3 regions of the Bacillus sp. P4_E1 genome follow, and region 2 is predicted to be linked to each of the others. Evidence: riboswitches for the same ligand, from Rfam matches in the RefSeq annotation. Region 2 holds a riboswitch; each other region holds the start of a gene.
What was found. Region 2 has a riboswitch for lysine ahead of lysA (diaminopimelate decarboxylase). Riboswitches for the same ligand answer to the same signal wherever they lie in the genome.
Positions count from the first base shown of each region.

Region 1: another riboswitch for lysine. It lies ahead of AC1DS7_RS07925 (aspartate kinase); the one in region 2 lies ahead of lysA (diaminopimelate decarboxylase).
Region 3: another riboswitch for lysine. It lies ahead of AC1DS7_RS04930 (amino acid permease); the one in region 2 lies ahead of lysA (diaminopimelate decarboxylase).

Region 1 covers NZ_JBFUIV010000004.1:305,534-316,724, forward strand. The annotation lists gene AC1DS7_RS07875 (hypothetical protein) at 1-86, opposite strand, end outside; gene AC1DS7_RS07880 (hypothetical protein) at 176-640, shown strand; gene AC1DS7_RS07885 (hypothetical protein) at 660-938, opposite strand; gene AC1DS7_RS07890 (MFS transporter) at 968-2,230, opposite strand; gene AC1DS7_RS07895 (S-layer homology domain-containing protein) at 2,423-3,802, opposite strand; gene AC1DS7_RS07900 (N-acetylmuramoyl-L-alanine amidase) at 4,062-5,306, opposite strand; gene AC1DS7_RS07905 (8-oxo-dGTP diphosphatase) at 5,479-5,964, shown strand; gene AC1DS7_RS07910 (YndJ family protein) at 5,993-7,618, opposite strand; gene AC1DS7_RS07915 (DUF4166 domain-containing protein) at 7,624-8,235, opposite strand; gene AC1DS7_RS07920 (DoxX-like family protein) at 8,240-9,148, opposite strand; lysine riboswitch at 9,341-9,527, shown strand; gene AC1DS7_RS07925 (aspartate kinase) at 9,729-10,958, shown strand.
Region 2 covers NZ_JBFUIV010000005.1:50,918-62,108, reverse strand. The annotation lists gene lysA (diaminopimelate decarboxylase) at 1-956, opposite strand, end outside; lysine riboswitch at 1,137-1,318, opposite strand; gene AC1DS7_RS08755 (DUF3888 domain-containing protein) at 1,408-1,803, opposite strand; gene AC1DS7_RS08750 (LTA synthase family protein) at 2,057-3,943, shown strand; gene pssA (CDP-diacylglycerol--serine O-phosphatidyltransferase) at 4,126-4,827, shown strand; gene AC1DS7_RS08740 (2-hydroxyacid dehydrogenase family protein) at 4,863-5,843, opposite strand; gene AC1DS7_RS08735 (YozQ family protein) at 5,979-6,143, opposite strand; gene AC1DS7_RS08730 (histidinol phosphate phosphatase domain-containing protein) at 6,212-7,231, opposite strand; gene hisE (phosphoribosyl-ATP diphosphatase) at 7,244-7,567, opposite strand; gene hisI (phosphoribosyl-AMP cyclohydrolase) at 7,578-7,883, opposite strand; gene hisF (imidazole glycerol phosphate synthase subunit HisF) at 7,880-8,638, opposite strand; gene hisA (1-(5-phosphoribosyl)-5-[(5-phosphoribosylamino)methylideneamino]imidazole-4-carboxamide isomerase) at 8,632-9,351, opposite strand; gene hisH (imidazole glycerol phosphate synthase subunit HisH) at 9,324-9,953, opposite strand; gene hisB (imidazoleglycerol-phosphate dehydratase HisB) at 9,954-10,538, opposite strand; gene hisD (histidinol dehydrogenase) at 10,538-11,191, opposite strand, start outside.
Region 3 covers NZ_JBFUIV010000003.1:104,240-115,430, reverse strand. The annotation lists gene sasP (small acid-soluble spore protein, SasP family) at 1-145, shown strand, start outside; gene AC1DS7_RS04960 (amino acid ABC transporter ATP-binding protein) at 197-931, opposite strand; gene AC1DS7_RS04955 (amino acid ABC transporter permease) at 960-1,658, opposite strand; gene AC1DS7_RS04950 (amino acid ABC transporter substrate-binding protein) at 1,645-2,442, opposite strand; gene AC1DS7_RS04945 (ABC transporter ATP-binding protein) at 2,746-4,746, opposite strand; gene AC1DS7_RS04940 (ABC transporter ATP-binding protein) at 4,743-6,503, opposite strand; gene gapN (NADP-dependent glyceraldehyde-3-phosphate dehydrogenase) at 7,132-8,571, shown strand; lysine riboswitch at 8,749-8,930, shown strand; gene AC1DS7_RS04930 (amino acid permease) at 9,077-10,501, shown strand; gene AC1DS7_RS04925 (ABC transporter permease) at 10,562-11,191, shown strand, end outside.

The DNA of each region.
Region 1 (11,191 bases), on a different contig from region 2:
AGTTCCAATAAAACAACAGAAATAAATATATACGAAAATAACAGTTGTAGAAACATGCTGCTTCCCATACTTACTAATTCTTTCAATATACCCTCCCCTAAACTACATGGTATATTATCTTAAAAAGAGAAGATAATAACAAATAAATCCTTTAAAGAATGGGAGCTCTCTAAAGATGAAACGAAAAATATTTTCTCTCTTTGCACTAATCTGCTTAGCACTACCAATACAAGCTAGTGCATACACATTTCAATCACTACCAATTGCGTCAAAGTCTAAACAGTGGTATATCGAAATTGACAAATCTCATAACTCAAACAAGCAAGCCGTGCAGCCAAAACAAGGTGTATATGATACGTATAGTTTACTCTTAAAAAATATTGGTAATGATGTTGCAAATGTATCGGTGGAAATACTTGATAACACACCTACATCTAAAGCTACCTTTAATCCTACTTCATCTAATAACAACGTTTCAAAAAGTCATACAAGCTTTGACTACATGGTATTCCCATTAGACTTTAATAGCCATAATTTTAAAGTTGTCATTACTTGGGAAGAAAAGAATTTCTCTTACAACGGTCATCCAGTACATGAGAGTAAAAAAATGAAGCAAACATTTGTGTTTAATGAAGAGTAAGTCCTAATTTGATTAGGGCTTACTCTTTATTTACAAAACCCGATTGAATTGCTTCTGTCACTTCTTTTGCAATATGTATTTTTGTAGCGTCTACACATATTTTTTTGTCCCAAACATGTACGGAAGGCTCTTCATTAGACAAATGCTTAATTAAGATGAATCGATTATATGTCATTTTATTTTCTATAGGAGTAGCAATATACACCGTGAAATTCCTTGCTTCAAATACCTTTTCTCCCAAAACGTATTTACATCCCAACTCATGTACTACTAAATCATGTAGATTTTCTATAGTCATATACCATCCCCCCCTTTTTGCCTACATAATCAATCGAACCGCCGAATACTTGGTACAGACAATGCCATTCCAATTGTTATGAGTACTAAAATAGCTAGCATTATAATTGTTATCTTTCCACCTATTACAGTAGCTAACCAGCCTACAACCACATATCCTAATGGCAATAAAGCAAATGAACCTAACATATCAAGGCTTGCCACTCTTCCAAATGCTTCTTCTGGTACAAGCTCTTGTAAACTTGTTTCCCAAATGAGCCCAAATATCATAATACCGAATCCTTCAATTGCCATTAATCCAATTAAGACAGGTGCCCAAGAAACGAAAGGCATAATTAATAGTGCCATTCCACTTATTAAAACACCGCCATACGCAAGTAATCCTCTCTTATGCCACTGCTGCCTCCCACCAAAAATTAGCGCTGCAATTACAGCTCCAGCACCAGAAGCAGCCATACCCAATCCATATACGTAAGCTTCAAAATGATGATGAACATTAAACAACCATGGAATTAATACAACGATAATGCCTGCATAACAAATATTAACGAAAGAAAAGACTAGAATAGTAATCCACAACCACGGATGGCTTTTTAGAACAAGAATCCCTTCCATAAAATCTTGTTTGTAATTGACTTTATTTCTTTCAAATTTCTGTATTTTATTAAACTTTATTTCTTTTAAAAATAATAAACATAAAAATGATAACAAATACGTTGCTGCATCTAGTCCGAAGCCTATCCCTACAGATGTAACTGATACTATTAACCCACCAAGTGCTGGGCCAATTAATCGTATTCCTTGATTACTCATTTGCGTTAATGCATTAGCTGCATTTCGAATTTCCGGTACAAATACTTTCGCTCTTACAGCTGAATATGCCGGCTGAAATATCCCTTCCATAAGTCCATATAATGCAACAAGTACATATAAAAGTGGAATTGTTAAAATGTCCATAAATATAAGTGTTGCAACTAATAGCATTAATATACAGCGGATTATATCTGTAAATAACATCAATTTCACTCGGTCAATTCGATCCACGACTAATCCAGCAAACGGTAACGCAAGAATATTAGGAAGCATGTACATTGCCATAGTCATTCCCATTACAATTGTTGAACCGGTTAATGAATACACAACGACTGGCAAAATAACCATCGTTATCGAACTACCTAAAGTCGAAAGTAATTGCCCAATCCATAAAAACTTAAAGTGTGGTGACACTTTAACTGGCAATAACAATTTACCGACATAACCTAAAGCTTTCTCTGTTGGTATTTCTCCTTGCATATCTCTCTCCTCTTTTCAAATTAAGTTAATACCAAAAGCACAGAAAATTCAATCTTTAATAACTTTAATTATATATGAAACTGTTAAATTATTGGTAGAAATATAATAAAGAAAATCATAATGAATCTACAAATATTACGTGTTGAATATAAATAAAAAAGGTGTTTTCATATATGAAAACACCTTTCCACTTTATAATTTTAAGTTCTTCTTCAATGTCCAATATTTTTCTGGAGCATTTTCAAGTGAGAATTCTACCCAGCCATTTGGATCTTCACGATATACGTTTACTTTTGTACCATTTTCTAATTTTCCAACTTCATTTTGTGTAACGTTTGGTACACTCTTAATTGGGTTGTTAAACGGGAATGGAACTTGATAGTAAGATCCTACCGACTGAACAGTAGTTTTTGCGTCTTTTACATAATCTTTATATGGAATTGTTTCGCCTAATGCATCTACATTTAATGTATTAGGGTTTTTCGGTAATCGTTTTACATTTTGATAATCTTTGTTATTGAAAGGCTTAATACGTTCCATAATATTAGCGATTTTGCCAGCCCATTCTTTATCAGTTGAATACATTACATTCATCGCAGGTAATGTGTAACCTTTGAAATACTTAGCACCTTGTTCTAAGTAATTCTTTCTCACATAATCAGCATTGTATGAAATACTTAATCCATAAGATGGTAAATATTTTGCATGTGCGAATGGATCCCAATCATACGCTCGTAGTCCAAATAAATTATGTTTACGATATGCAATTTCTGATTTCCCGTATCCAGACTCTAAGATTGCATGTGCTGCTAAATATAAAGAGTTCACGCCATACTCGTTTTGCGCTTTAATAAAGTCTTGTCCAACTCCAACAAGCGGACTATCGGGATGATATCTTTTAATATAATTATCAATCTCTTGAGCTGTTACATTAGAAGGTAATGTTACATCTAAATCGATATATGATGCCATGGCGTTATATAAAAATTGTGCATATTCTTCACGTGTTAAAACACTAGTTGGATTAAATGCACCTGCTCCATTACCTGCAGCAACACCGTTAGACTCTAATGCACTAATCGCTTCATTTGCCCAATGATCTTTCGGAACATCATTAAATGTATGATTAGCTTTTACTTTTAGTTTAAAGGCTTTCTGTAAAATTACAGCCATTTCAGCACGAGTTAAAGATTCTTTCGGTCTAAATGTTCCTTTACCATCACCTACGAAAATCCCCATATCTGTTAAAGTTAAAATTTCATTTTGGAACATTGTCGTTCCTTCGCTAATATCAGAGTATGGATTTTTATATTCGCTTTTCGCTTCTGGTTTTAATGCACGATATATTAATGCGGCTACTTGCTCACGATTTACAACATCCCCGAATCCAAACTTACCATTATCATATCCTGCAATAATTTCTTTTGATGTTAAATTAGTAACTGCTTTATACGACCAATGATCTTTCGGAACGTCTGGAAATTCCTTTTCAGCTGCAAATGAAGTTGCCGGAGCCATCACTACTTGAAGTGCGACTGTCACTGCTAACACATTAGAAATAACTTTTTTCATATTTTTTTTAACACGTTATGTATATGCTTGTCCCGTGTTAACTTGCCTCCCTTTTCAATAAAATTTTCCCTATCAAACTAACAAACTCTTAATTAGTCAACAGTAAAAGTATACGTGATACAAATAAACTAATCTACCATTATTTTATTTGTAATCAGCATAATACGATATATCTTTTTATTTTGATACAAAATTATATAAACTCATATAAAAAGTCCATCATCTCTATATAGATGATGGACTTAACAATTAATATTTTTTATTTAGCTAAACGATATTTTGAAACATCGAAACCTTTCCACTCATAATAATCTAAAATCCCAGCATAAACTGCCTCTGCAGCAATTTGTCTTCCTGATTCAGTAGCTAATTTGCCATTATCTATATTATTATCAATAAAGGCAAGCTCTGTTAAAACTGCTGGTACTGTATTTTTATTTACTACATAAAATGAATGATCATCTTTTATATCTCTATCTCTTGTATGTAGTGCCTCTACTACTCGCTTTTGAATTTTTTTCGCTAATACTTCGCTATCCTTTTCAATCTGTGTCTCTTCTCCACGCTTGGATTTTTTATAATAATATGTTTCCGTTCCATAACCATCATGATTTTGAGAAGAGTTTGCATGAATGCTTACAAATATATCTGCATTGTTCTCTTGACCAAATTTCACTCGATTCACAAGAGACTCATTCTTGTTACTTCCTGGATTTCCGTTCTCTTCACGTGTTAACAAAGCTTTTAAAGGTGTATTTTTTTCTAACAATTGCTGTAATCTTAAAGATATATCAAATACAATTTCACTTTCCTCTACACCTTGCCCTGGATTCCCTGGATCAAATCCTCCATGACCAGGATCAATAATAACTACCTTTTCCACTAATGGATTTCCAACTTGAATTGAGTCAGCCTTTGTAATAAATTGAGCTGCTTCTGCTTTAGTTAGAGTTTTTTCAGGCTCCCATTTGTTACCAGTACCAACAGAAATCCCTAATTCAACTAGGATGTTAGCTTTTGCTTTCCCCCAGCTTTTTTCTAAATCACTGAATTTAGTTGCTGGAGTACCGTTTACTTTAGAATCTAATTTGTAAGCTTCTACAAGTAGAGATGCCATTGAAACGCGGTCGATTTTTCCGTCTGGATCGAATGTGCCGTTATCTTTACCTTTAACAACGCCAGCTTTTTCTACAGCTGCGATGATTGGAGTAGCCCAGTGTTTTTGAGCATCAGCGTAAGATGGTTTAGCACCTGAATCGATTGGTAAGTTTAAGATTTTAGCCATCATTGTAGCTGCTTCTGCACGAGTGATTTCTTTTTCAGGCTCGAACATTCCTGCATCATTACCCTTAACTGCACCTTTTTCTACTAAATAGTTAATAGAATCTTCTGCCCAGTGTTTAGCTGGGACATCTGGAAACGTTTTTGTTTGTGCGAAACTACTAGATGAATAAGATAATATACTAGCTGCTATTACTGCTGCTGCGATTATTCTATTTTTCATAGAATATATTCCCCTCTCAAGTACAAGTTTTTATATAACAGAGTAATTATAGTTCTGAAAATTAGTAATAGTCAATTGTATTTTGTATAATTTTGTCTTATTATTGTATTTTTTGGAACAAATAACTATAGTTAAACTATATGAGACTCATTTTATAAGAGGAGAGATTCGTATGAGTACGAATTGGAAAAGTATCGAACACCGCATTTATACAATGTGTATGATTCAGCATAATAACGAAGTATTACTAATACAACGGCCGGATCATCTAGGCTTCCCTGGTTACATCGCTCCGGGCGGAAAAGTAGATTTCCCAGAAAGTATCGTTCAAGCCGCTATAAGAGAAGTAAAAGAAGAAACTGGATTACTTGTTTCTAATTTAATATTTAAGGGATTAGATGAATACGTAAATCCGAAAGAAAATGTTCGATATATGGTATTTAACTATTGGACAGATTCATTTGAAGGTGAACTCCTTTTGAATCCTCCTGAAGGCGAATTATTATGGGTGCCAATTGATACAGCACTCAATCTTCCTATGCAAGATTGGTTTAAAGAGAGATTCCCATTATTTTTTGAAAAAGGTACGTTTGAAATTCAGCGTGTTTGGGACCGAGACTTGGATAAACAAGTTGCTATGACAATTACCCATACATAAAAAAGCTTGGAATCTCTCCAAGCTTTTCTTACTTTCCCTCTATTTTCTTAATCTCATAATCAATTTCTAAAAACTTAACTCCAAATATCCACATTCTATGATTAGCTTCTAATATTTGATCCTTGCTCTCTTTAATAATAAAAGTCTCTGCTAATGGTAAACGTATTGTAAAGAAACGAGTATGTAAATAAATCCCCTCATCTCCCCTGCCATTCTCTCTTAACTTACTTGTAATGATTAAAGCATTATCATCATTGCATAACTTCAAAATACCAGTCATATTCGAATATGGTAAAGGTAATGCGATATTCATATATGTATCTTTCTTGTATGTATGCTTTGAATAAAGAGCTACAAAAATTGTCTCCCCTGCTTCATTTTTTCTTAGCCAAGCCCTTACATTCTCTCTTCCATCCTTCTCATCTATTATCCCAATGATAGAGCCATGCATCGTTTCCCACTTGCCGCCCATTCCTAAATGTATTTGTCCTACACGCTTACTCATTTTCTCATAACAAAATGCAACCGGACGGAACCAACGAGTCCATTTAATATGCGATTGTAACTCATACTCTTTTGTATTTTCATAAAAACGAATAATACTTAAAGGAATCTTCGCCATGTCAAATGCCTCACTATGAAAATCATTCATTTTATCAACTAAACCTTTGTATTCCTTGCTATCTATTAAATTTCTGTTATGTAAAAATGCTTCACCAACTGTCGCATTTCCTCTTAACCTGCTCATTGTTTTCCCGTAATATTTATAATTCGGAGTACTCTTTTCAATCATCCAACCAACAAATGCTGGTAACGCTACTCCAATTCCATTTACAACACCGTGAATCCAAACCATTTGTGCAATTGTAATCGTCATTACTTGTTTGAAATTTCCGTATGAATATATGAGTGAAAACATTATTGTTACCATAAGTGTACTGGATGAAAGAGTAAGGAGAATCTTTGCACTTATAGCATTGAATTTCGTTCTCCACACGTAAACTCCATATCCATAAATCGCACATAAATATATGAACACTGCAAAAAATTCAAATATCCTTGAGTATGTAATTCCTATCGCAACTGTCATAGGTGAAATGACTATGATAAACATAATAGCATCATACACTTTACTTCTCTTTTCTCTTTTCCTTCCAAGTAAACCAGCTGATAACGGCAATAGAAATGCCGAGTAATGAAAGTGTGCCGCTGTAAGTAAAACAATGTCAGAACTAAAGTGCATAATTGAAACCTTTGCTACTGAAGCAAAAAACCAAAAACCACCTAAAAACAAATAAATAAACGCACTATCGATAGCCGTCTCTTCTATCGGTTTCCATCCTCTTTCTAACAATCTACTTACACCAAATAACGCAACGATTCCTGTATATGCAAACCAAAGTAGCGCAAAGAAATAGTGATTTGTTACGAAAGCTAGCATTGCACTGATTGCTGCGATTGGATATAAAAACGATACAAATTTATAAAATAATACATACGATCCATTTCTTTTTTTCTTGTCAATAATACAAAAAGACATCGGTATAAATAACAAAATAGATAATAAAATAATTGCTTCAACTGGTTTTACATTTGACCACTCACATATTAGAAAAATAATATAGCAAGCAAGCCCAAATAGTATATTTTTCATATCGTTTATTCCCTTTCCACAAATGTTCCCTTATATGAAAATAACGAACCAATTAACGGATTCCGTACTTGTACATGAATTCGAAAACATTGCAGTGCATCATCATAACTTTCAACAATTTTTGCCTCTCCATATAAAAATTTTGGTAACGGGATTTTTCTTCCAAACATAAAAAACCATTGTTTCTTTGAAGAAATATGCATCCCGCCTTTTTCATCAATATAAAAATTCAATGTAGAAACGAGTAAATGTGGCTCACCAAAATAATCTACAATTTCATTATTTTCTTCATCCAACTGCATAACAGCGTTAAAATATCTTTTCTTATTATGAAAATAAAAAGTACGATTCCACCGTACAAACTCATTTCCATGTTCATCTCGCTCAGCGGTATTATGTATCACAAACGGAACTTTTTGCCCTCGCTCAGAGAAAAACATTCGAAACTTCGATGTAATTTTTAATATTAATTTAACGAAAAAAGATCCTCCATAAATTTCATCCATTTCCCCTTCCCCAATAAAGCTATTTTCCTTTGTTATCGCATATCGTTCCTGCAATTTTGGATGAAGCCTTTTATAAGAATCCCTTAATAATCTTTCATAAATATTAACCATATACTTATCCCTTTCTCGTCCTCTTGCAATTTTTTGCGCTTGGCAAATTCGTGCTATTTATATAACCGACAATCGATAACCCTATTAGAAGAAAATTTAATGTAATCGGATTAAACGGTTGCGTAAAACTAGCGATATTCGTCGATCCTGCCGCTAATGTTAAAATTATCAACAATATAATATGCAATATAAATAGTTTTCGCTTTTGAAGTGGCAATAGCCACATAACACCCCATATTATTTCTAAAAATCCAACTATTTTAAGTATAAAAATACTACTTTCATTCGATCCGATTAGTGCAGAAAGCATCTTTACTTCTTCTGAATGAGTAAACATCAATTTCGGTACAATCCCTTGATATAACCATACGAAAGCAAATAAAAAGCAAACTAGCCAATACGTCATCGTTCTTCTAATTAGCAACTTAGGATGAAGTCCCTTTTCTAACCATAATTTTAAAGCATCAAAACTCCATGCTGTCGCCCAACCTAATAGTGGACGAAAAACATATAAATCTATCACATTTCCTATACGACCAAATCTCGTATCATAATCATATTGCGTTTCAAAATGAATATGTTCTTCATTCGGTGTATACTTCCAATAACCACGCCCTATTTGTATAAGTGATAATTGATTGTCTGTCCAAAATTTTAAAGAGGAAATGCGTTCTCCAGTTTCTTTTCTTATTTCACCTATCGATTCCCCTTCTCCGGCTATTTCAAGTCCAAATCCGATCTTTGTTTTATATAAAAACTTCTGTGGTTCTCCCTCTTTTTTTTCTAAATACGAAATCTCAGTAAAACGAGCATCCCACTCTGTATGTATATCAGGCTCTTGTGTATATGCCCATAGTTTCTCCATTGTTGTGTTCATTTCTGTGGCTACATAAATAGGCTTTTTCTTCCCCATCCTTCCACCTCCCATGCGCTATATTTTCAATGTACATGCAATGAATCGATTTTGCTACATTTTTCACAAACTAATTTAATAAAAAGATAGAATTTCAAAAAAATACAAAAAACACTTGATTCCCTGAAAAATTTAAATTATTATAAAACAAATGTTACCAACAACTTCATAAATCATACACTCTCGCCTAAAACGTGAGATAGAGGTTGCAACGCTTATAAGTATTCTAAAGGAGACACAGAGATGTCTATGATTTTAGAGGAAAGGAAGTGTTGCCGAAATTGATAAATTTCTCTGCATTTATCAATTGGGGCTGTTTTCGAATAGAAACAGAACTGTCATATGTACAGACGTGTACGTATGAAGAGCTATCTACAAAAAAGAGATATCATTTTTATGATATTCCTTTTTTGGCGGTTTTTTTATTAGCTCCGTTTTCTGTTTCCCTTTTCCTGTAACAGCACCATCCTCACTTATTTGAGATGGTGTTTTTTGTTTTTCTCTCTGGTAACTACAGGAATATTGGGATTTGTATATGTCCTAACCTATTCTTAAAAATGGACGAAAGAAGGAATTCGTAATGGAAACGATTGTACAAAAATTTGGCGGTACTTCTGTCGGAAGCGTCGAACGCATTCAACATGTAGCAAATTTAATTATTGAAGAATATGAACGAGGACATAGTATTGTCTCTGTCGTTTCAGCAATGGGAAAAAGTACGGATAAACTTGTAGCACTTGCTAAAGCTATTACTGAAAATCCAAGTAAACGTGAAATGGATATGCTCCTATCTACAGGAGAACAAGTAACCATTTCATTATTAACAATGGCACTACAAACAAAAGGTTATAACGCAATTTCATTAACAGGATGGCAAGCTGGTATTACGACAGAATCTGTACATAGTAGTGCACGGATTATTGACATTAACACTACCCGTATTCAGTCTCACCTTACTGAAGGCACGATTGTTATAGTAGCTGGTTTCCAAGGAGTAAGTGAAGAAAATGAAATTACCACACTTGGCCGCGGTGGCTCTGATACGACTGCTGTCGCATTAGCTGCTGCACTAAAAGCAAAAAAATGTGATATTTATACGGATGTGACCGGCGTATATACGACTGATCCACGAGTTGTACAAGATGCTTATAAATTAGATGAAATTTCTTATGACGAAATGTTAGAGCTTGCCAACCTCGGTGCTGGCGTATTACACCCACGCGCTGTTGAATTTGCTAAAAATCATAATGTAATTTTAGAAGTTCGCTCAAGTATGGAACAAGAAAACGGAACAATTGTAAGGGGAGAATGTAACATGGAACAACAATCAATCGTTAAAGGTATTGCATTTGAGGATAATATTACACGCGTCACAATTAAAGGATTAGAACAAGGTGCACTTTCAACAGTTTTCTCTACATTAGCAGCAGCACATATTAATGTGGATATTATTATTCAAAGTATTACAAATGAAGGAACTGTTCACCTCTCCTTCTCAATCCATTCTAATGATTTAAGAGAAACATTAGAAGTATTGGAACAAAATCAAGAAGCACTTCACTACGAATCTGTAGAACATGAAAATCATTTAGCAAAAGTATCAATTGTAGGATCTGGTATGGTATCTAACCCAGGAGTTGCTGCGAATATGTTCACTACTTTAAAAGAAGAAGATATTCATATTAAAATGGTAAGTACATCAGAAATTAAAGTATCTGTCGTTATTGACCGTCTTCATTTAGTAACGGGTGTTGAAGCACTTCATCAATCATTTATGGCGAAAATTGAACCTTTAGTGCAAATGATTTAATTTCCACCAGTAAAACTTACAACAAATTATATGAATCTATTTCCTTCCTATATAAATAGAAAGCTGTTTGCATAGTGGAAAGTGAGAAAAAGGTTATTTAGTTTAAAATAAAGTCGTTTGAAGAACAATAAAATTGTTAAAAAACGGAAGCAAGTCATTCTATTCAACAATCGGGCAGTTATCTCCCACCTAACTTCCTCGCATTCGCCGAATTTTGAGGTGGGAGTCTTATT
Region 2 (11,191 bases):
ACATATTTCCGAATGCCAGGAATCTCTTTCACCGCTCCGACTGTATAAAGTGTTGTTCCCGCATCACCTACGATACTACGACCTGGTTCAACCCATATTTCTGGAAGCGGATATTCACATAATGTAAATTGTTCTCTTATCGTACTTGTTACAGCGTGCACATACGTTTCAAGTGTTAACGGTGTATCTGAATCCGTATAACGTATACCGAAACCTCCGCCCACATTTAATACTTTCATCACATAATGTGTTCGCTCTCTCACTTCTTCTAAAAATTGGCGGAGTACTTCAATTGCTCGAACAAATCCAGCCGTTTCAAATATTTGTGATCCGATGTGCGAGTGAATTCCTAGCACATTATAATTTGATTTTTGCAAGGCAAGCTCAATTGCTTGCATCGCTTGACCATTTGAAACACCAAATCCAAATTTCGAATCCTCTTGACCTGTTGTTATATATTCGTGTGTATGTGCCTCTACTCCAGGCGTTACACGGATTAATATGTTCACAAATTTCCCATGTTGCATTGCTAAATCATGTAAGATTTCTAATTCTAAGAAATTATCTACTACAAAACAACCGATATTCGCCTGAAGAGCCATAATCATTTCTTCTTCTGTTTTATTATTTCCGTGAAAATGAATACGCGATGCCGGAAAACCAGCTTGGAGCGCAGTATATAATTCTCCTCCAGAAACAACATCTAAAGACATATTCTCTTCACGAGCTACTCGGCACATCTCCATGCACAAGAACGCCTTGCTTGCATATGCTACTTGATAAGAGAAACCACTTTCTTTAAAAGCACGATGAAACGCGCGGCACTTTCCTCGAATAGACTCTTCATCGTATACATAAAGTGGTGTTCCGTATTGTTTTGCTAGTTGCGTCGTATCGCACCCACCAATTTCTAAGTGTCCTTGCCCATTGATTCGGCTTGTGCCGTGTAAATACATTTAAATTCCTCCCTTATTTCCTCTAAAACTCATAACCCCAATCTTCTATTCATTGCAGCACGCTTTTAGATAGACAAAAAACGCGCGGAACAATGTTCACACGCGTTTCTTATTAGGAAAAATATATATTGAAAAAATAAACGAGTTGTTATCTCCTCAAAATAAGAAACCGCATCAACATCTCCAAATAGCTCTTCATAAAATAAATCTTATGACAGTACTACATTTATTCAATGCAGTCCCAATATATGAATAAGATGGTTATTCTTATATTTCGGCAATAGTCCCTTTCAACCTATGATCACAGATTCCATTAAATCTCCCATAGCTTACTCTTTCCTATCGCGGCCTCTACCTTTGAGAGTAGATGAGGTAAGTCTATTTAATTTTCAAACATCTAATTGTTGCTATTAACAATACCAAAGGACCATTTTATTTGTCAAACAATTTTTTATATTGTTTTTTTACAGTTTAATTTTGTATCATTTGGTAAGCGCTTTACTGAAACCTTTGTCACTTCCCATTCGCCCTCTTCGTTATTAAATGTAATCGTTACCTTCTCAAATGGTGGAACAATTTTCCCACCAACCTGTTCATACTTCGTTACTTCAATACTCGCTTGAAATAAATATGTACCACTATACACTTTTTTTAAACTAATAATTTTAGGACATTGATAAGACTTCAAGCTCCCATATTGTTTTTCAATTGCCTTATTTATTTTTGGAAATAAAACAGAATAAAGGGCATCTTCCATAAGGGGTGCATCATATTGTGCTACCGACACACTCGGTGAAGCAAAAAGTATAACACTACTGCATACTATAAAATATAATAATTTTCGCATTATAACCTCCGTTTTATTACTCGATTCTTTTTGCGCACGATAATTATCATACATAGAAACTCCGTTTTATTGTCTCCCACTGCCCTTTTTCTACTCAATTATTATAAAAAAGCCCACAACTCTCTTTTATTTTCGTATAATGATACTCATAGTATAATAAACATAATAATAAAGGACTGTTCGTATATATAAAATGAGGCGCTAATCAAACCGGCTCACAAGAACCGTCATGCTTTTAGGAGAGGAGTATATTATGCTACAAAATCTGTTTCCAAAACTGCGATTTGCACTAGTTGCAGTCGTTTTATTATGGATAAAAACATATATTGTGTACAAGCTAGCATTTGATATTAGAATTGATAACTTCTTTGAAGAGTTTATGCTTTTTATTAACCCACTAGCTTCGTTACTTTTATTTTTTGGTTTCGCTTTACTTGCATCTAAGTACCGAAACCGAATTATTATTGTAATTAGTTTTATACTGTCATTTATTTTATTTGGAAATGCAATGTTTTACGGGTTCTATAACGATTTTGTTACTTTCCCTGTTTTATTCCAAACAAATAATATGGCTGACTTAGGGACGAGTATAAAAGAACTATTTACGTATAAAACATTACTTTTATTTGCAGACGCAATTATTTTAATGTTTATTTCGCGTAAATTCCCATCATTTGGTGATAAAACACCCCTTTCTCGCTCTGAGAAGCGAACTTTCTTTAGCGGTGTAACAGTATTATTAGCACTACAAATTGTTGTTTCAGTTATATATAAACCACAAATGTTCTCACGCTCATTTGATCGTCAAACTGTCGTGAAAAATTTAGGGTTATACACATATCATCTATTTGATATTACACTTCAATCTAAGTCTTCAGCTGAGCGTGTATTTGCAAGTGGAGACGGGTTCTCTGAAATTAAAAACTATACAGACTCAAAAGATAAACAAGTTGATAAAAACTTATTTGGAGCTGCAAAGGGTAAAAATGTAATTTTAATTTCAATGGAATCTACACAAAGTTTTGTTATTAATAAAAAAATAAATGGAAAAGAGATTACTCCATTTTTAAATGAGTTTATTAAAGATAGTTTTTATTTCGATAACTTCTATCATCAAACGGGACAAGGTAAAACTTCTGATGCTGAATTTATCGTTGAAAATTCCCTTTATCCGTTAGACCGTGGTTCTGTATTCTTTACTCATGCAACAAATGAATACACTGCCACACCAGAACAATTAAAGAAATACGGATATTCTTCTGCTGTCTTCCATTCAAACGATAAAACGTTTTGGAATCGTGACATAATGTATCCTGCGCTTGGATATGATCGTTACTTTAATTTAAATGATTACGTAGGAACGGAACAAATGTCTGTCGGTTGGGGATTAAAAGATAAAGAGTTCTTTGAGCAATCTATTCCAAAGTTAAAATCTTTACCACAACCGTTCTATACAAAATTCATTACGTTAACAAACCATTTTCCATTTCTTCTAAATCCAGAAGATCAATATGTTGATGAATTTAATTCCGAAAGTGGTGTTTTAAATCGCTACTTCCCAACCGTTCGTTACACGGATGAAGCTCTTAAATTATTTATTAAACAATTGAAAGACGAAGGACTATATGATAATTCCGTTATTGTCATTTATGGTGATCATTACGGCATTTCTGAAAACCATAATACAGCTATGGCTCAGTTCCTTGGGAAAGACGCTATTACACCGTTTGATTCTATGCAATTACAACGCGTCCCTCTCATTATTCATGTGCCTGGCCAAGAAGGAAAGGTCATCTCTAAAGTATCTGGTCAAATTGATATTAAACCAACGTTACTTCATTTACTTGGTATTAAAACAAATCAATCCGTAGAATTTGGAACAGACTTATTTACGAAAGAAAAAGACCCTCTTATGGTAATGCGGGACGGCAGTTTTGTTTCGGAAGATTATGTTTATACAAAAAATATGTGCTATAAAAGAAGCACAGGTGAAGAAGCTGATTTAACACTATGTCAGCCTTATATTGAAAAAGCAAAAACAGAATTAAAATTATCCGACAAACTCATTTATGGAGATTTATTAAGATTTGATCCTAACAATCGATATAAAACCGGAACGATGACAACGAAATTTGAATAGTGTAGGAAGCAACTTTACAAAAGTTGCTTCCTTTTTTTACTTATTTTTCAAATCTCTCTTCTATACAATCTTTCACAAATTGGGAATTTTTTTCGTCTGAGAAAGAAATTTATGGTATGATAAAATAAGTAAACTTTCATACACTAATTAAGAATTTATAACAGAAAGCAAGGGATCAGATTTTGTATAGAGCAGCTATTCCAAACTTATTTACGCTCGGGAATTTATATAGCGGATTTTTGTCAATCGGCTATGCATCTTTAGGATATTATAAATCAGCTGCTATTTTAGTACTGATCGGGATGATGTTAGATAGTCTTGATGGTCGTGTCGCTCGTTTATTACGCGTTGATTCACAAATGGGAAAAGAGCTTGATTCACTCGCGGATGTTGTAACATTTGGCGCAGCACCTGCTGTTTTAATGTATTACACATCTTTTTCCAACTACGGAATCATTGGACTATACATAGCGGGATTATTCCCTCTGTTCGGAGCATATCGCTTAGCACGATTTAATGTAACACCATCTTCTACTTCTATGAAATATTTCACTGGAGTTCCGATTACTGCAGCAGGAGGGCTTGTTGCTTTCTTAACATTATTTTCACATACCATTCCAAAAATCGTTCTCATTACCGTATTTGTAACGTTCGCATTTTTAATGGTGAGCCGTGTTCGTATCCCAAGTTTAAAAGATGTACCAATTCCACGATATAGCATAATTATTACACTATTTTTAGTTGGAATTATTATCACAATGTACCAAACAAGTTTTGGCAACATTTCTGTTTTCTTATTCATTGCCATTCCACTATACATTTTGTATATGTTATCTCAATTTATTAGACAAAGACCTTCTAAAAAAGCGAATAAAGAAAAATAAAAAAGAAACCTTCCGTATTTCGGAAGGTTTCTTTTTTATTTTGTAACTAATACTTTTTGATTTACAGGTGTTACAGGTTCTTCACCATTTAATACAGCTAAAATATTTCTTACTGCCATTTCAGCCATTGCATCACGTGTTTCGAATGTTGCATTTCCTACGTGAGGAGCAAGTACTACATTCTTTAATCCTTTTAGCTCTTCTGTAATTTTCGGTTCAAATTCAAATACGTCAAGAGCTGCACCTTCAATTTCATTCGTTTTTAGTGCATGAGCAAGTGCTGATTCATTCATAATTGGTCCACGTGAAGCATTTATAATATATGCTGTTTTCTTCATCATTTTAAACTGTTCTTCATCAATCATATGATGTAATTTCGGATTATAAGCACAGTTAATTGTAATAAAGTCCGCTGTTTGTAATAATTCTTCCAACGTTACGTATGTCGCTTCCAGCTCACTTTCAGCTTCAGGCTTTCGATTTGGTCCTGTATATATAACATTCATTCCAAATGCTCTCGCACGCTTTGCAACTGCCTTCCCGATTTCTCCAAGGCCAATAATTCCGATTGTCTTACCGTGTACTTCGCGGCCCAAGAAGAATAACGGTGCCCATCCGTTAAATCCAGTTGTACGACATAACGTATCACCTTCAGGAATTCTACGTGCCGCTGCTAAAAGCAGTGCAAACGTTAATTCTGCTGTTGCCTCTGTAGATACTTTCGGCGTATTTGTAACAGCAATACCCTTTTCTCCAGCATATGTGTAATCAATATTATCGTAACCAGCACCATAATTTGCGATAATTTTCAAGTTTGGTGCTGCGTCAATAACCTCTTTCGATACCTTCGTAGAAAGTAAGCTTAAAAGTGCATCTTTATCTTTTACACGTTCTGCTAACTCTTCTACACTAATTAATTCTTCTTTATTGTACATTTCTACATCATGATTTTTCAATAATTCTAATCCGATTTCTGGAATTTTCCCTGCTACTAATATTTTCGCCACTACTAACACCTCTTCTATACAAAATATGATATCTCTTATATTTCATTGTAAGAAATCTACATATAAAAACCAAGGAATTTGATTATAGTTTTGAAAATCGACACTTTTCCATAAAAAAAGAGGAGATGCAACTCTCCCCTCTTTTTACGCTTTTTCTTGCGATTCTTTCCCAAGCTTCGCATCGATTGTTCCTTCTGCAACTGTATCGCTAATTTGTTCCTCAATAACTGAGTTAGCAGTATTATTTGTTTCAGAAGTATAGGCTTGATCTGCCGCTTGTACGTTTTGTTTATTTTGTTGTTTCGCCATTTTTTATCCTCCTTTTCATTCTTTCTTATTTTGAACAAAAAGGGTGATTTTCATCAAAAAATCGTGTTTCATTTTGAAATCATTCCTTCTTCTTCAAGCAATCTCATCGTTCTTACTCGTTTCGTAAATGTAGCTATGTGAGAAATATCATGATTGCGTAATGTCTTTATATTCTCTTCCACATACTTTCCTAAATCATTCGGATAATGGGCATCTGAGGATAGAGTAATCGGAACTCCATGCTTAGCTAATACTTGTAAATAAAGCGGACTTGGGCACATTTCGCGCACAGGATATCGATAGTACAATCCCGCATTTATTTCTGTTGCTGTATTTGTTTCCACTAACGCACGAGCAATTTCCTTATAATAAGAAAGCTGTTCATTCTCATCCAATCGATAATTAAATACTTTTATGTTATCGAGGTGAGCTATAATATCAAAAAGCTCGGAACGAACAGCACTTTCAACTGTAGCGAAAAACGCGTGATATAAAGTATGTAACTCATGCGTACCAAAATACTCTTTCGTATCTGGATTATCAAATCCCCATCCATCTATAAAATGGACCGAACCGATTACATAATCAAAGTCTCCTAATGCTAGTAAACCTTTTAACTCTTGTTCACCCCCGATAAAATAATCCGCTTCAATTCCAAGTTTGAGCGTTATCCCTCGTTTACTCCATCGCTCTTTTGCCTCTTCAATCGCCTTTGTAAAATCATAAATAGACGTTACTCTTACTTGATCTAACCATTCTTTTTGCAGGCGACCAAGCTTAGAATCACTAATATCTACATACTTTTCATAATATCCTTTCGCTTCATGAAAACGATATAAATGATCGACAATGCCAACTTCTTTTATACCTTTTCGCACAGCTTCTTCTAAATATAAATCAATCCATTTCGCTGTAAATGGACCTTCCTTCACACGTCTTTGCAGGCGTTCTTGTGTTTTCATAAGCCATTCCATAGAATGTTTTTCTTCTTTAAGCGGTTCAAAATATTGTAGCGCATCATTTATTTTAGCTAGCCACCCTATTGAATATGGCCCTTCTTCTAAATGAATGTGATAGTCCACTTTCATCCATATTCCCCCTTATAATGTATCTATTTCTCTTCTGTCCCCTACTCGCGAAAGCTTTCCATTTCTTTCTTTCACTTCTTGCATGACATCTTCTAATGGAATATTTTTTTCGGCTAATAGAACAAAACAGTGATAGAACACATCAACCATTTCTTTTACTATTTCTTCTTTATCATTATTTTTAGACGCAATAATTACTTCGGTGCACTCCTCACCAATTTTCTTTAAAATTTTATCTTCACCTTTTGAAAATAAATAATTCGTATATGATTCAGAGAGTGGATTTTTCTTTCGTTCTTCAATTGTTTCAAATAATAACTTAAGGATATCTTCCATATGTATCCCCCTATATAATTTTGTAGTGAAAACACGTTTTTTCTCCCGTATGGCAAGCAGGCCCTACTTGCTTTACGACAACAACGATTGCATCTTGATCACAGTCTAAATAAAGTGATTGCACATATTGGACATTTCCCGATGTACCTCCTTTATTCCATAACGATTGTCTCGAACGGGAATAAAACCATGTTCTTTTCGTTTCCAGCGTCTTGTCATACGCTTCTTCATTCATATAAGCTAACATTAAAACTTCTTTCGTATCTTCCTCGATAACAACAGCTGGTATCAATCCTTTTGCAAAATTAGGTTTCATAACCGCACCTCAACGTTTGCTTCTCTTAATTTTCTCTTTACATCTTGTACAGTCGCTTCACCATAATGAAAGATTGATGCCGCTAATGCTGCATCAACTGTTGTCTTTTGAAATACTTCTATAATGTGATCCACATGACCACATCCACCTGATGCGATTACTGGAACAGAAACGCTGTTTGAAATTGCTCCTGTTAAACGAAGATCATATCCGTTTTTCGTTCCATCTGCATCCATACTCGTCAACAAAATTTCTCCTGCCCCGAGCTGGGCAACGCGTCTCGCCCATTCGATTGCATCCATCCCTGTATCGACTCTTCCGCCGTTCACGTATACATTCCATTTATCTTCCTCTACTTTTCTAGCATCAATTGCTACGACAATACATTGTGAGCCAAAATGTTCCGCACCTTCCTGGATTAACTTCGGATTTCTCACTGCCGCTGAGTTTATTGAAACTTTATCTGCTCCAGCTCTTAGTAAATTGTACATATCTTTAACACTTGAAATCCCCCCGCCAACTGTAAGAGGAATAAACACCTTTGAGGCTGTTTGTTCTACAACATCTATAATCGTTTTTCGCCCTTCATGCGTCGCAGTGATGTCTAAAAATACGATTTCATCTGCTCCCGCATCATTATATAATGCGGCTATTTCAACAGGATCACCGACGTCTTGTAACCCTATAAAATTCACACCCTTTACTACCCGCCCTTCTTTCACATCTAGACATGGAATAATTCGTTTTGCTAACATAGTTTTGTTACCTGTAACACTTTTTCTAAATCAATCGTTTTCTCGTAAAGTGCCTTCCCAATAATGACGCCATATATGTTCATATCATTTAATCTTTTCACCTGTTGAATAGATGCGACACCTCCAGATGCAATCACACGAATACCCACGCTTTTTTGCAGTAACTCTAATTGCTCAAAATTTGGTCCTGCAAGTGTCCCATCTTTTGAAATGTCCGTAAACACAATCGTTTGAACACCTACACTTTCCATTTGCTTCGCTAAATCGATGTACGAAATTTCAGACACATCTAACCAGCCCCTCGTTGCTACGAAACCATTTTTCGCATCAATTCCAACTATGATTTGCTCCTTATATAAACGAACCGCTTCTTCTAAAAATGATTTATCGTAAAGGGCAGCCGTTCCTAATATCACTTTTTCTACACCTACTGACAACAACTTCTCCACTGCCGCGAGTGACCGAACTCCTCCTCCAATTTGCACCGGAATACGTACCGCCTTGCATATTTTTTCAATGACAGGTAAATTTACTGACTCCCCAACAATTGCTCCATCTAAATCAACAACGTGTAGTATTTTCGCTCCAAGTTTTTCAAATATGATTGCTTGTGCGACTGGATCTTCATTCATCACCGTTTCTTTACTAAACTCTCCTTGATAAAGCCTGACGCATCGTCCTTCTTTTAAATCGATAGCTGGGAAGATTTCCATGCTTCTACCACCCCTTTGAAATTTTTTAACATTCGCATCCCAATTTCCCCACTTTTTTCAGGATGAAACTGTGCGCCAAATATATTTCCTTTTGCTACAAAACCAGGTACTTTCACTCCATATTCACTTGCCCCATACACAATTTCATTCGGACAATCTGCATAATAAGAGTGGACATAATATACGAAAGAACCGTCCTCTACTCCATTCCAAAGCGATATTTCTCCTTCTTTTTTTAATTCATTCCACCCCATATGTGGAATTTTATAAGGAACTTTTAACTTTCGAATAACACCTGGCAATAAATTTAATCCGTTACAATTTTGTAGTTCCTCACTTTTTTCAAATAAAAGCTGCATTCCTAAACAAATACCCAGAAGCGGTTTTCCTAAGCTCCCCACTTCTTTTAGCACACATACTAAATCTTTTTCTTCTAAAACGCCCATCGCTTTCGGAAATGTGCCTACTCCTGGTAAAATAACTCCATCACTTCTCAATATTTCTTTTTTATCATCCGTTATGATGTACTCTGTTCCAATATATTTTAATGCTTGTTCCACACTACGAATATTTCCCATTCCATAATCTATAATTGCAATCAATTACAACATCCCTTTCGTTGAATTTACACCATTAATATTGGCATTTTTATCGACTGCCTCTCTAAGCGCTCGACCGAACGCTTTAAATAAAGCTTCAATTTTGTGATGTGTATTGCTTCCGTATAAAATGCGAGCATGTAACGTAATATTTGCAGCATGAGCAACTGCTCTAAAAAATTCTTCCGTTAATTCTGTGTCAAAATCCCCTAGCTTCGGATTTGTTAATTCACCTTGAAATACAATATATGAGCGCCCGCTTATATCAATCGCGACAAATCCTAAAGATTCATCCATCGGTACATACGCTGAGCCGTAACGGTTAATCCCTTCTTTATTTTGCAATGATTCTTTCAAGCAAGTTCCGAGTACAATTCCAACATCTTCAACCGTATGATGAGCATCAACGAATACATCACCTTCAGCTTCAATTTGCAAACCAAATCTTCCGTGTCTAGCAAATAAAGTTAGCATATGATCAAAAAATCCAACTCCTGTTTGCACAGAAACATTCGTACTTTCATCAAGTTGCAAACTTAATTTAATTTTTGTTTCCGTCGTCTCACGTACTTGACTAGACTCGCGCATTATTCTTCCTCCTTAAACCTAATTTGGATTGCTCTTGCGTGTGCATGTAAACCTTCTTTATTTGCAAGTTCTACAATATGATGCTGTACACTTCTTAACGCTTCTTCCGTATACGAAACGAAGCTTGATTTTTTTACGAAATCATCGACGGATAACGGAGAAAAAAATCTTGCCGTTCCACTTGTCGGTAATACGTGATTCGGCCCCGCCAAATAATCTCCGAGCGGTTCAGGTGCATATGGACCAAGAAAAATTGATCCAGCATGCTTTACATAAGCTAGAGCATTCATTGGCTCTTTTATGTGTAACTCTAAATGTTCTGGAGCGATTTCATTTGATAAATGAAACGCCTCTTCTAAAGAAGGGACAATAAAAATTGCTCCATTTCTTTTTATGGATTCACGAGCGATTTCACTTCTAGGCAACGTCTCTAGCTGCCTTTCTATTTCTCTTTCTACTTCTTTAGCAAGCTTTATATTTGTTGTAATACAAATAGCTGTTGCCCTCTCGTCATGTTCTGCCTGTGATAATAAATCAGCAGCAATATATTCGGCATTTCCTGTTTCATCTGCGATAACTACAATTTCTGATGGTCCAGCAATCATATCGATATTGACTATCCCATATACTTCTCTCTTCGCTAGCGCGACATA
Region 3 (11,191 bases), on a different contig from region 2:
TCAAATGAAGTACGAAATCGCTCAAGAATTTGGTGTACAATTAGGAGCAGATTCTACGGCTCGCGCTAACGGTTCTGTTGGTGGAGAAATTACAAAACGTCTAGTTGCAATGGCTGAGCAAAGCCTTGGCGGATTCCAAAAATAAATATATATGGCAAAAAGGTCTCAAGGCATATGCCTTGAGACCTTCCTTAATTTATTGCAACATTTGTAAAAACTTCTTCGTTCGTTCTTCTTTTGGATTTGTAAATACATCTTCCGGTGTACCTTGTTCGACAACGACACCGCCATCCATGAAAATAACACGGTTCGCAATTTGATGAGCAAAGCGCATTTCATGCGTTACAATGACCATCGTCATTCCTTCTTTAGCAAGTTCTTTCATAACCTTTAAAACTTCTTGAACTAGCTCAGGATCAAGTGCTGACGTTGGCTCATCAAATAGTAAAACTTCCGGCTCCATCGCAAGCGCACGAGCGATTCCAACGCGCTGTTGTTGTCCACCTGATAATTGGAACGGATATAAGTCTACTTTATCCGCAAGACCAACTTTTTCAAGGAAATAGTTTGCTTTTTTCTTCGCTTCTTCTTTCCCCATCTTTTTCACTGTAACGAGCCCTTCCATTACATTGTGAATTGCTGTTAAATGTGGAAATAGATTATGGTGTTGGAATACCATACCTGTTTGCGTACGAAGATTTACAATATCTTTCTTCGATACTTTTTGAGAGAAATCGAGCTCTTTATTGCCGATGCGAATGTTACCAGCGTTCGGCGTTTCTAACACGTTGAGACAACGTAAGAATGTCGTTTTACCAGATCCAGATGGCCCGATAATAACAACCACTTCGCCCTTCTCAACTGATAAGTCTATATGTTTTAATACGGTATTATCTCCGAAACTTTTTTGTAAATGTTGAATTGAAATCATAAAAACAAAAACTCCTTTTATGAAAGGGTTATTTTAGAGTATAACGTTCTGAACGTTTTTCTAATATTTGTTGCACGATAGATAATAAGAAGCAAATTACCCAATAAATTAGACCTGCTTCAAAATAAACAATTAAAAACTCATAGTTCATTGCCGCAATTTCCTGCGCTTTTCGGAACATTTCTGTTACTAAAATTAACGACGCTAATGACGTATCCTTCACTAAACTAATAAATGTATTCGAAAGCGGCGGAATTGATACGCGTGTTGCTTGTGGTAAAATAACACGTTTTAATGCTTGCGGGTATGTCATCCCAATTGTGTAAGCTGCTTCCCACTGTCCTTTCGGGATTGAAAGGATAGAAGCACGAATAATTTCAGATGCATATGCACCTACATTTAATGAAAATCCAATAACTGCTGCTGTATATGGCTCAACCTCAATATTAAGAGTTGGAAGACCATAGAAAATAATAAATAACTGTACAAGAAGTGGCGTTCCGCGAATGATAGATACATAGATACGAGCAATCCATTGTAAAATACGACTACCTGAAATACGTGCGAGCGCTGTTAACGTCGCAAGTATAATACCGATAATAAATGTAATAAGCGTTAACGGAATTGTCGTAAAGACAGCTTCCTTCAGCATAGGCGCGAAGGAAGTCTGCATAATATCTATCCAAGTAGACAATCGATCTGACATCAATGCGCTACTTAGATACATTTTCACCGAACCATTTTTTCGTTATTTTATCGTACGTACCATCTTTTTTCATATCCTCTAACGCTTTATTTACTTCTTGTACAAGTTTGTCGCTACCTTTACGGAATAAGAATCCACTTTGTGACGCTTCTTTTTCTGTATCTACAATTTTAATTTTTGCATCTTTTTTCGTTTCTAAATAGTTTAACACTGATAATTTATCATTGATTGTGAAATCAACGCGGCCAGAACTTAATAATTCTGCTGCTTGGCTAAATCCTTCTACACCTGTGATTTCCGCACCATTTTTCTTAGCAATATCTGCGTAGTTACTTGTTAAAGATTGTGCTGCTTTTAATCCTTTTACGTCAGCAAATGTAGCAGGTTTATCTTTATCTTTCGCAATAACTAATGCTGCTGAAGAAGAAATATATGGACTAGAGAAGTCATATTTCTTTTGGCGATCCTCACGAATACCAACTTCGTTCGCAACCATGTCGAAACGTTTTGCATCTATTCCTGCAAGTAAGCTATCCCATTGTGTTTCTTTAAATACAGGCTTTACACCTAAACGTTTTGCAACTTCTTCTGCTAATTCAACGTCAAACCCAGTTAATTTATCGTTTGTATCGTGGAACGTAAATGGTGGATATGTACCTTCTGTACCAATTACAAGCTCACCGCTTTGTTTTATCTTCTGTAATGCATCTTGATTAGCTGTATCTTTTTTCTCTTCTTTACCGCAGCCCGCTACAATCCCAATCGCTAATGTAGTTACTGCAAGCACTGAAAATAATTTTTTCATGATAGTAGTCCTCCAAGTATTCTGATAGGAATTTAAAAACTATATTGATTGTATGCAATTTCGAACAATTTTTCAATGAAAATGTTCTTATTTAGTTTAACCTTTTTCTTCATAATCAAACAAAATGGAAAAATAGCGCTACATACAAAAAATAAGTAACATTTTTTAATATAGCATTTATAAAGAAAAAGGTAAAACAATACCTACTTATTTATAAGTTTTTCAGCCGGTGAAATATATTAACTTCTAAGCGGACAATCCTATCAAAAAAGAACTTGCGAAAATCGCAAGTTCTTCTAAAAATTAAGCACTCTGGTTTCCTTCCATTTGCGTTTTATACATATCGTAATAACGCCCGCGCTTTTTCATTAATTCATCATGGGAACCTTTTTCCAAAATCGTTCCTCTATCAAGCACAATAATTTGATCAGCGCTCTTAATTGTTGAAAGACGATGAGCGATAATAAACGTCGTTCGTCCTTTCTTCACAACTTCTAGCGCTTGTTGAATCATCGCTTCTGTTTCTGTATCAATACTGGAAGTCGCTTCATCTAAAATTAAAATAGCAGGATCAAAAGCAAGTGCCCTAGCAAACGATATAAGCTGACGTTCTCCGGTTGAAAGTGTACTTCCTTTCTCCGTAATTTTTTCATCTATATTGTTCACAAACCTTTCCGCACCAACATCACGTAACGCCTTTACGATGTGATCTTTTGAAATTTTTTCATTTTCTAAGCTTACATTGGATGCCACTGTCCCGCTAAATAAAAACGGATCTTGCAATACAATTCCCATATGTTCACGTGTTGCTTGTTTCGGCATCTCTGTTACATCGTGACCATCAATCGTAAGCTTCCCTTTTTGAAATTCATAAAACTGAAAGAGCACATTCATAATGGAACTTTTTCCTGATCCAGTATGACCGACAAGTGCCACTGTCTCCCCTTGTTTCGCTTCAAAAGAAATATTTTTTAATACTTCATCTTTTCCATTGTAAGAAAACGAAACATTATCGAATTTCACATTTCCGGTTAAGCGAGGCATACGTTCTTCTTCTACTGCCTCTCCCTTTTCCTCTAGCAATTCAAAGACGCGCTCTGATGCAACACGCGATTGCTCTAAGTTAGCAAGTTGGTTCACCATGTTCGTAATTGGCGAGAACAATCTCGTTAAATAATCGACGAAAGCATACAGAATCCCTAGAGAAAGGAGGCCAGAAGTACTTAATGAAGCACCACCGAAATACCAAATTACACCTGTAAAAGCGATGTTTCTTAATACAGACACTAAATTATGCGAAGTTGCTGCATTTAAATTTAAAATTTTATTTTGATATTTAAAATAATCACCATTTAACTCTTCAAATTCCTTCTTCGTTTCATGTTCTTGACGAAATGCTTGAATAATTGGCATCCCTTGAATTGATTCATTCACTGTTCCGTTAATATCCGATAAACGCGAACGCATTTTATGATTGTATACAGACGCATACTTTCTATACATAATCGCCCAAACAATTAAAATTGGGATGATGAGTAAGCATAGTGCCGCCAGTTTTACATCAAGTAAAAATAGCGCAGCGAAAATCCCGATAATATAGATGATACTAGAGACGAATGTCGCAAGCACTGTTACATATAAATCACGAATCGCTTCTGTATCATTCGTTACACGCGATACAATTTTCCCTGCTGGTAAATGGTCAAAATAACGAATTGGCAACGTTTGAATATGGGAAAAGACGTCTTCCCTCATAATTTGAATAATTTTGTTTGCCGCCTTCTGTAAGAAGAACTGCTTTCCGTATGCAAATAATGATACGACTACTAATAAAGCGAAATATCCACCGCCAAGTAGTAATAACCTATTTATTTCTGGTTTATAAAACGCAAATACTTCTTCTTTCGTTAAGGCTTTCGATTTATACACTTGCACTGCCTTACCACTTTGTACTGTAAGCACATCTCCCTTAACAGAACGAGTTCCTTCAAGCGTTATTTTATTCGGTACAAAATAGTACTGAAAACCAACTTGAATCACTCGGACTTCTTTCCCTTTTTGCTCACCTTGTTCAAAGCGATCACTTCGCTTATAAAAGGCGCCATTATATGAAACAGCATCCTCACTCTTTTCTGTTTCATACCAGGGTCTCTCTATTCCAACGATATGCTCATCGATCATCGTTTTTGCGACGAAAGGACCCGCGAGTTCTGCAATAACGAAAACAAATAGCATCGCCATCGCTGCAAAAATCGGCCCTTTTACTTTCATCGCGTATTGAAACAATCGTTTTGAAACACTCATATTTTCACCCCACTATCCGTACTTTCACTTTCACCTTGTTGTCTTTCGAACTGCTCTGCATACCAGCCCCCATTTCGAACGAGCGCTTCATGCGAACCTTCTTCAATAACCTCACCGTTATCCATAACGAGAATCCAATCAGCATGCTGCACTGCTGACAAACGATGCGTTGTTATAATCGTCGTCTTCCCGCTTCTTTCTGTTCGTATGTTTTCAATAATTGCCGCTTCAGTACGAGCATCAACAGCTGATAAAGAATCGTCCAAAATTAAAATTTCCGGATTTTGAATAACAGCCCTCGCAATCGAAATCCTTTGCTTTTGCCCACCTGATAAAGAAACTCCTTTCTCTCCAACAAGCGTTTCTAAACCTTCCGGTAAAAACTCTAAATCCTTTTTAAACGCAGCTATTTCAATCGCTTTTTCAAGTTCTTCTTCAGTCGCTTCTCTGTTTCCGAATAAAATATTTTCCTTCGCTGTTTTTGAGAACAAAATGTGTTCCTGAGGTACATACCCAATCCAGCCAAGTACGTTATCATTCGTAATTTTATCTAGCTTCACATCAGAAACCGCAATATCCCCTTCCCCAAGTGGATATTGACGAAGAAACTGACGAACGAGCGTCGTTTTCCCGCTTCCTGTCTTCCCAACAACTCCAAGTGTCTCTCCTTGTTTTAAAGAGAACGAAACATTTTTCAAATTCGTTTCATTTGATGAAGGATATGAAAAAGTAACATTATCAAATTCAATGTAATCTGGCTCTTGTACAACCTTTGGATCTTTCGGATTCTTTACATCCGGTTCATAAGCTAACGTTTCATTTACACGGTCGAGCGACGCATTTCCTCTTTGCATAACATTAATCAATTCACCAATTGCAAACATCGGCCAAATCATCATCCCTAAATAGACGTTAAAAGAAACGAGCTCACCAAGTGTCACCTTTGATTGGAATACGAGATATGCACCGTACACTAAACCAATTAAATAACTAAGACCGACGAGCATTTTTACAGTTGGCTGGAATAATGCATCGATTCTTGCTACTCTCATATTTTTCTCGTATACGTCATCTCCTAAATGATGAAACCTTTCTTGATCAGCATTCTCCTGTACATACGCACGAATAACGCGTACACCCGCAATTGATTCAAGTACTTTATCGTTCATATCCCCGAACGCATCTTGCGCGACTGTAAATCTTTCATGCAACTTCTTTCCGTATCTATTCATCGCATACGCCATAATCGGAAGCGGTATAAGCGCAGCAAATGTTAACTGCCAACTAATTGAAAAGCCCATCATACAAACGATTGTAAGCATATATAGACTAGAATCAACGAGCGTTAATATACCAAAACCAGCTGTCATGGAGATTGCTTTTAAATCATTTGTCGCTCTCGCCATTAAATCGCCAGTACGATTTTTTTGATAAAACGTCGGTGTCATCTTAAGTAAATGCCCCATAAATTTTGAACGCATCGTTTTCTCAAGTACGAACGCACCGCCAAATAGTTGGTGCTGCCAAATGAAAGTAAGTACATACCCAACAATCGTTACCCCAAGTAAAATAAGAATATATTGCATAATCGCCTCATTCGTTAAGGCTCCCGTTTTAATATTATCAATTGTAATTCCTAACACTTTCGGTGGAATTACCTCTATCACGTTTACAATTAAAAGTACCCCAATTGCAATACTATACCTTTTCCAATGCTCTCTAAAAAACCAGCTTAACTTTAGTAATACTGAAAACAATATAACCTCTCCTTTCTCGTTCCCGTTTGATTCACATTTCTTTATCCGCTATCCAAACCCATCACATTTACATTTCGTAAGCCATACAATTTCATCACATTTTTCCACCTTCCAAATTCTAATTTTTTATAGTAACAAGGAAAACAAACAAAAAAAAGCATACCGCCGCTTGACGATATGCAATAGAATGCATAAAAGCGTACGTTACGATATACGCAACGTACGCTTCTCATAAGACAAAAAGGTCCTATATATCCGCACGGGTTGCGTAATGATATGAATGTTTTCCGCCATTTAACAGAGCTAAGCCCATTACATTTACGATTACAATCATTACGCACACCCCCTTCATTTATTTTCCATTTATAATCTTACAACTTTATTGAGTATTCTGTCAATTATTTTTTTCGCTTTAGAATAAAATAATCTTTTATCACAAAAAATAAAAGTGATGCATTCTGCTTATAATTCAGTTTGAAATAAGAGAATCTTCTGTAAGAAAGGGCATACAAAATAAAAAAATAGTAAGAAATCGTTTTCACAAACATTTCATTTGAAAAATATTATCAAACCACCTACAATCACCTTATACTCACTCTTACAAGTTGCTATTTTAGGAGGACTAATCATGACAACTAGCAATACGTACAAATTTTATTTAAACGGAGAATGGAGAGAAAGCTCTTCAGGTCAAACAATCGACATTCCATCTCCATACTTACACGAAGTAATTGGGCAAGTACAAGCAATTACTCAAGGAGAAGTAGATGAAGCAATTGCATCTGCAAAAGAAGCTCAAAAATCATGGGCTGAAGCTTCTCTACAAGATCGCGCAAAATATTTATATAAATGGGCTGATGAGCTCGTAAATATGCAAGATGAAATTGCCGATATCATTATGAAAGAAGTCGGTAAAGGCTATAAAGATGCGCAAAAAGAAGTCGTTCGTACAGCTGACTTAATTCGTTACACAGTTGACGAAGCACTTCACATGCACGGTGAAAGCATGATGGGTGATAGCTTCCCTGGTGGATCTAAATCTAAACTTGCGATTATTCAGCGCGCACCACTTGGTGTTGTATTAGCAATTGCACCATTTAACTACCCAGTAAACTTATCTGCTGCAAAACTTGCACCAGCACTTATTATGGGTAACGCTGTTATCTTCAAACCAGCAACTCAAGGTGCAATTAGCGGTGTTAAAATGGTTGAAGCACTTCATAAAGCTGGCCTTCCAAAAGGTCTTGTAAACGTAGCTACAGGACGCGGTTCTGTAATTGGTGACTACTTAGTAGAACATCCTGGCGTAAATATGGTATCGTTCACAGGTGGTACAAATACAGGTAAACATTTAGCGAAAAAAGCTGCGATGATTCCACTTGTATTAGAACTTGGTGGTAAAGATCCTGGTATCGTTTGTGAAGATGCAGACTTACAAGAAGCTGCAAAGCATATCGTAAGCGGTGCATTCTCTTACTCAGGTCAACGTTGTACAGCTATTAAGCGTGTACTTGTACATGAAAATGTAGCAGACGAACTAGCTGGCTTATTAAAAGAGCAAGTAGCTGAACTATCAGTTGGATCTCCAGAACAAAACAGCACAATCGTTCCATTAATCGACGACAAATCTGCTGACTTCGTTCAAGGTTTAATTGACGATGCTGCTGAAAAAGGTGCAACAATCGTTATCGGTAACAAACGTGAGCGCAACCTAATTTATCCAACATTAATCGACAACGTAACAGAAGAAATGAAAGTTGCTTGGGAAGAGCCATTTGGCCCAATCCTTCCAATCATCCGTGTTTCTTCTGACGAACAAGCGATTGAAATTGCTAACAAATCAGAGTTCGGTCTGCAAGCAAGTGTCTTCACAAAAGACATTAACAAAGCATTTGCAATTGCTAACAAAATCGACACTGGTTCTGTTCAAATTAACGGACGCACAGAGCGCGGCCCTGACCACTTCCCATTCATCGGTGTAAAAGGTTCAGGTATGGGCGCACAAGGTATTCGTAAGAGCCTTGAGTCTATGACTCGTCAAAAAGTAACTGTATTAAACTTAGTTTAATCTTATATGTAGCAGCTGATCTAATATTTAGGTCAGCTGCTTTTTAGTTAAAATCCTCCGGGACCTAATAACAAATTCTTCTCTATAATCTGATTATTACTATATCCATTGACGTATAAAAATACATTTGTTACTCTTAAACATGTTAATTTAATACATAAATCCTCATTCGTATCTCGGTGAGGTAGAGGTTGCAGTCATTAAGAGTATCATTTCAGGAGATGTAGTGGCATTGATGAAGAAATGAGAAAGGAATGATTGCCGAAGTAAGTCGTGTCCACCATGCACGCTTGCTGGGTCTGCATTTAATAAGTGCAGAACTGTCACAAACGTTTCGTTTGTGGAGAGCTATCGAGAGGTATGTCGTGGGTTTCTTATAAGATAGAAAGCATGTAGCGGCAAATTACGTGCTTTTTTTGTTTTGTTTGGACCTTCTCTTCCTTATCAGGAAGACATACATATCTCCTCGCTTGACTTGGTTATACTAACTTTGGAGGTATTTTCTATGCAACAAAAAAAATGGGGCTTTTGGGTACTAACAGCTTTCGTTGTCGGTAACATGGTTGGCGCTGGTATTTTCATGGTGCCAAGTACGTTAGCACAAACAGCAAGCCCACTCGGTGTCACTTTAGCTTGGTTAACAACAGGGTTTGGTGTTTTAATGCTAGCTCTTGTTTTCGGTAATTTAGCAATTCGTCGTCCTGATTTAACGACAGGACCACAAAGTCATGCATATGCTTTATTCTCAACACCAAAAAGAAAGAAAATGGCTGGTTTCAGCATGGTATGGGGATATTGGGTTGCAAACTGGGCAAGTAACGTTGCCATTATTACATCTTTCGCGGGATATTTATCGCTCTTCTTCCCAATTATGAAAGATACACGACTACTATTTTCAATTGGCTCTTTCAATATAGAAGTTGGAAAACTAATTACATTTACTATTTGTTCCATCTTACTTTGGGGAACACATTTAATTTTAACAAACGGTGTAAGCGGAGCTGGGAAGCTAAACTTCTTAGCAACAACGACGAAAGTGACTGGATTCCTTCTATTCATCGTCGTTACGTTATTTGCGTTCGAAGCTTCAAAGTTTGGACAATGGTACACACCAATGATCGATAAAGAAGGCGTATCACACGGCCTCCTTTCACAAGTAAATTTAGCGGCTCTTACAACACTTTGGGCATTTATCGGGATTGAATCAGCCGTTCTTTTATCAAACCGAGCTACCTCTCCAAAAACGGTAAAACGCGCAACTGTTGCAGGATTACTTATCACAGTTGCAATTTACTTAGGAATTACAATTTTAACAATGGGTGTACTTCACGTTGATAAATTACAAGCTTCTGAACGTCCATTAGCAGATGCATTAAACGCTGCAATGGGTCATGGTGGCGGGAAACTTATGGCATTACTTGCTCTTACTTCCCTATTCGGTTCAATATTAGGCTGGATTTTATTAAGCTCAGAAGTACCTTATCAAGCAGCAAAAGAAGGTTTCTTCCCTTCCTTCTTCGCAAAAACGAATAAAAAAGGAAGTCCAATTCATTCACTACGATTAACAAACATTATGTCGCAAGTGTTCTTATTCTCAACATTATCAGGAACAATTGCGGAAGCTTATACATTCGTTATTACCGTATCAACACTGGCCTACCTCATTCCATATCTCGTTTCACCAATATTCCAGTTAAAACTAGTCGCAACTGGTGAAACATATAAAAATGAAATGGGTTCAAGAATTATGGATGGTGTAGTTGCAGTTATCGCACTTTGCTATGCACTATGGGTTATTAAAACCGGCGCATCCGATATAAAAACATTTCTTCTCGGAATTGGTTTATTCGGGATTGGCTTTGCCTTCTATCCATTAATGAATCGTGATCAGAAAAAAAATAAAGAAAAGAAAAACGAGCAAGTTGCGTAACGCAATTTGCTCGTTTTTTACTTTATAAAACATATATAATAGAAAAAAGAGGTGAAAAACATGTCAATCGAATCACTATGGAGCTCTCGCTTTCAACAACATATTCAAAATGCCATCACATACTTTGCACGTATGATTAACGGTTTACTATATAGCTTCATCTTCGTCTCATGTGTAGGTGCATATTATTACGCTAAGTTTCTTAAAACGGATCCTTCTAAAGGAATATCTTTATTACTCATCACGATCGTACTTACACTCATTATAACGAGATGCCAAGTTCGCACATTTATTCAAAAACCGGACGCTGTCTATTTACTTGCATTAGAAGAGAAATTAACATCTTATTTTAAAAAATCTCTTCTATATAATTACATCATTCAGCTTTTCCCGCTTATATTTACGTTCCTTGTTATCGTACCGCTTGCCATGCAATCATTACAACTAACCGTACCTTTCTTATGTACAATCTTTATAATTTTAATGATTCTAAAGGGCTGGAACATATACATACATTGGATGTGGCGTGATAGTTATGAAAAAAGCATATGGTTTATCATTCGCATTGCTTGTAACGCCCTGATCATTTACATGCTGTTTTATGTTGCAAATATCATTGTGCTAGGCGGCTTACTATTACTTCTTGCCTTCCTACTCCTATATACAAAAAAACAGCCCACAAAGCGAATA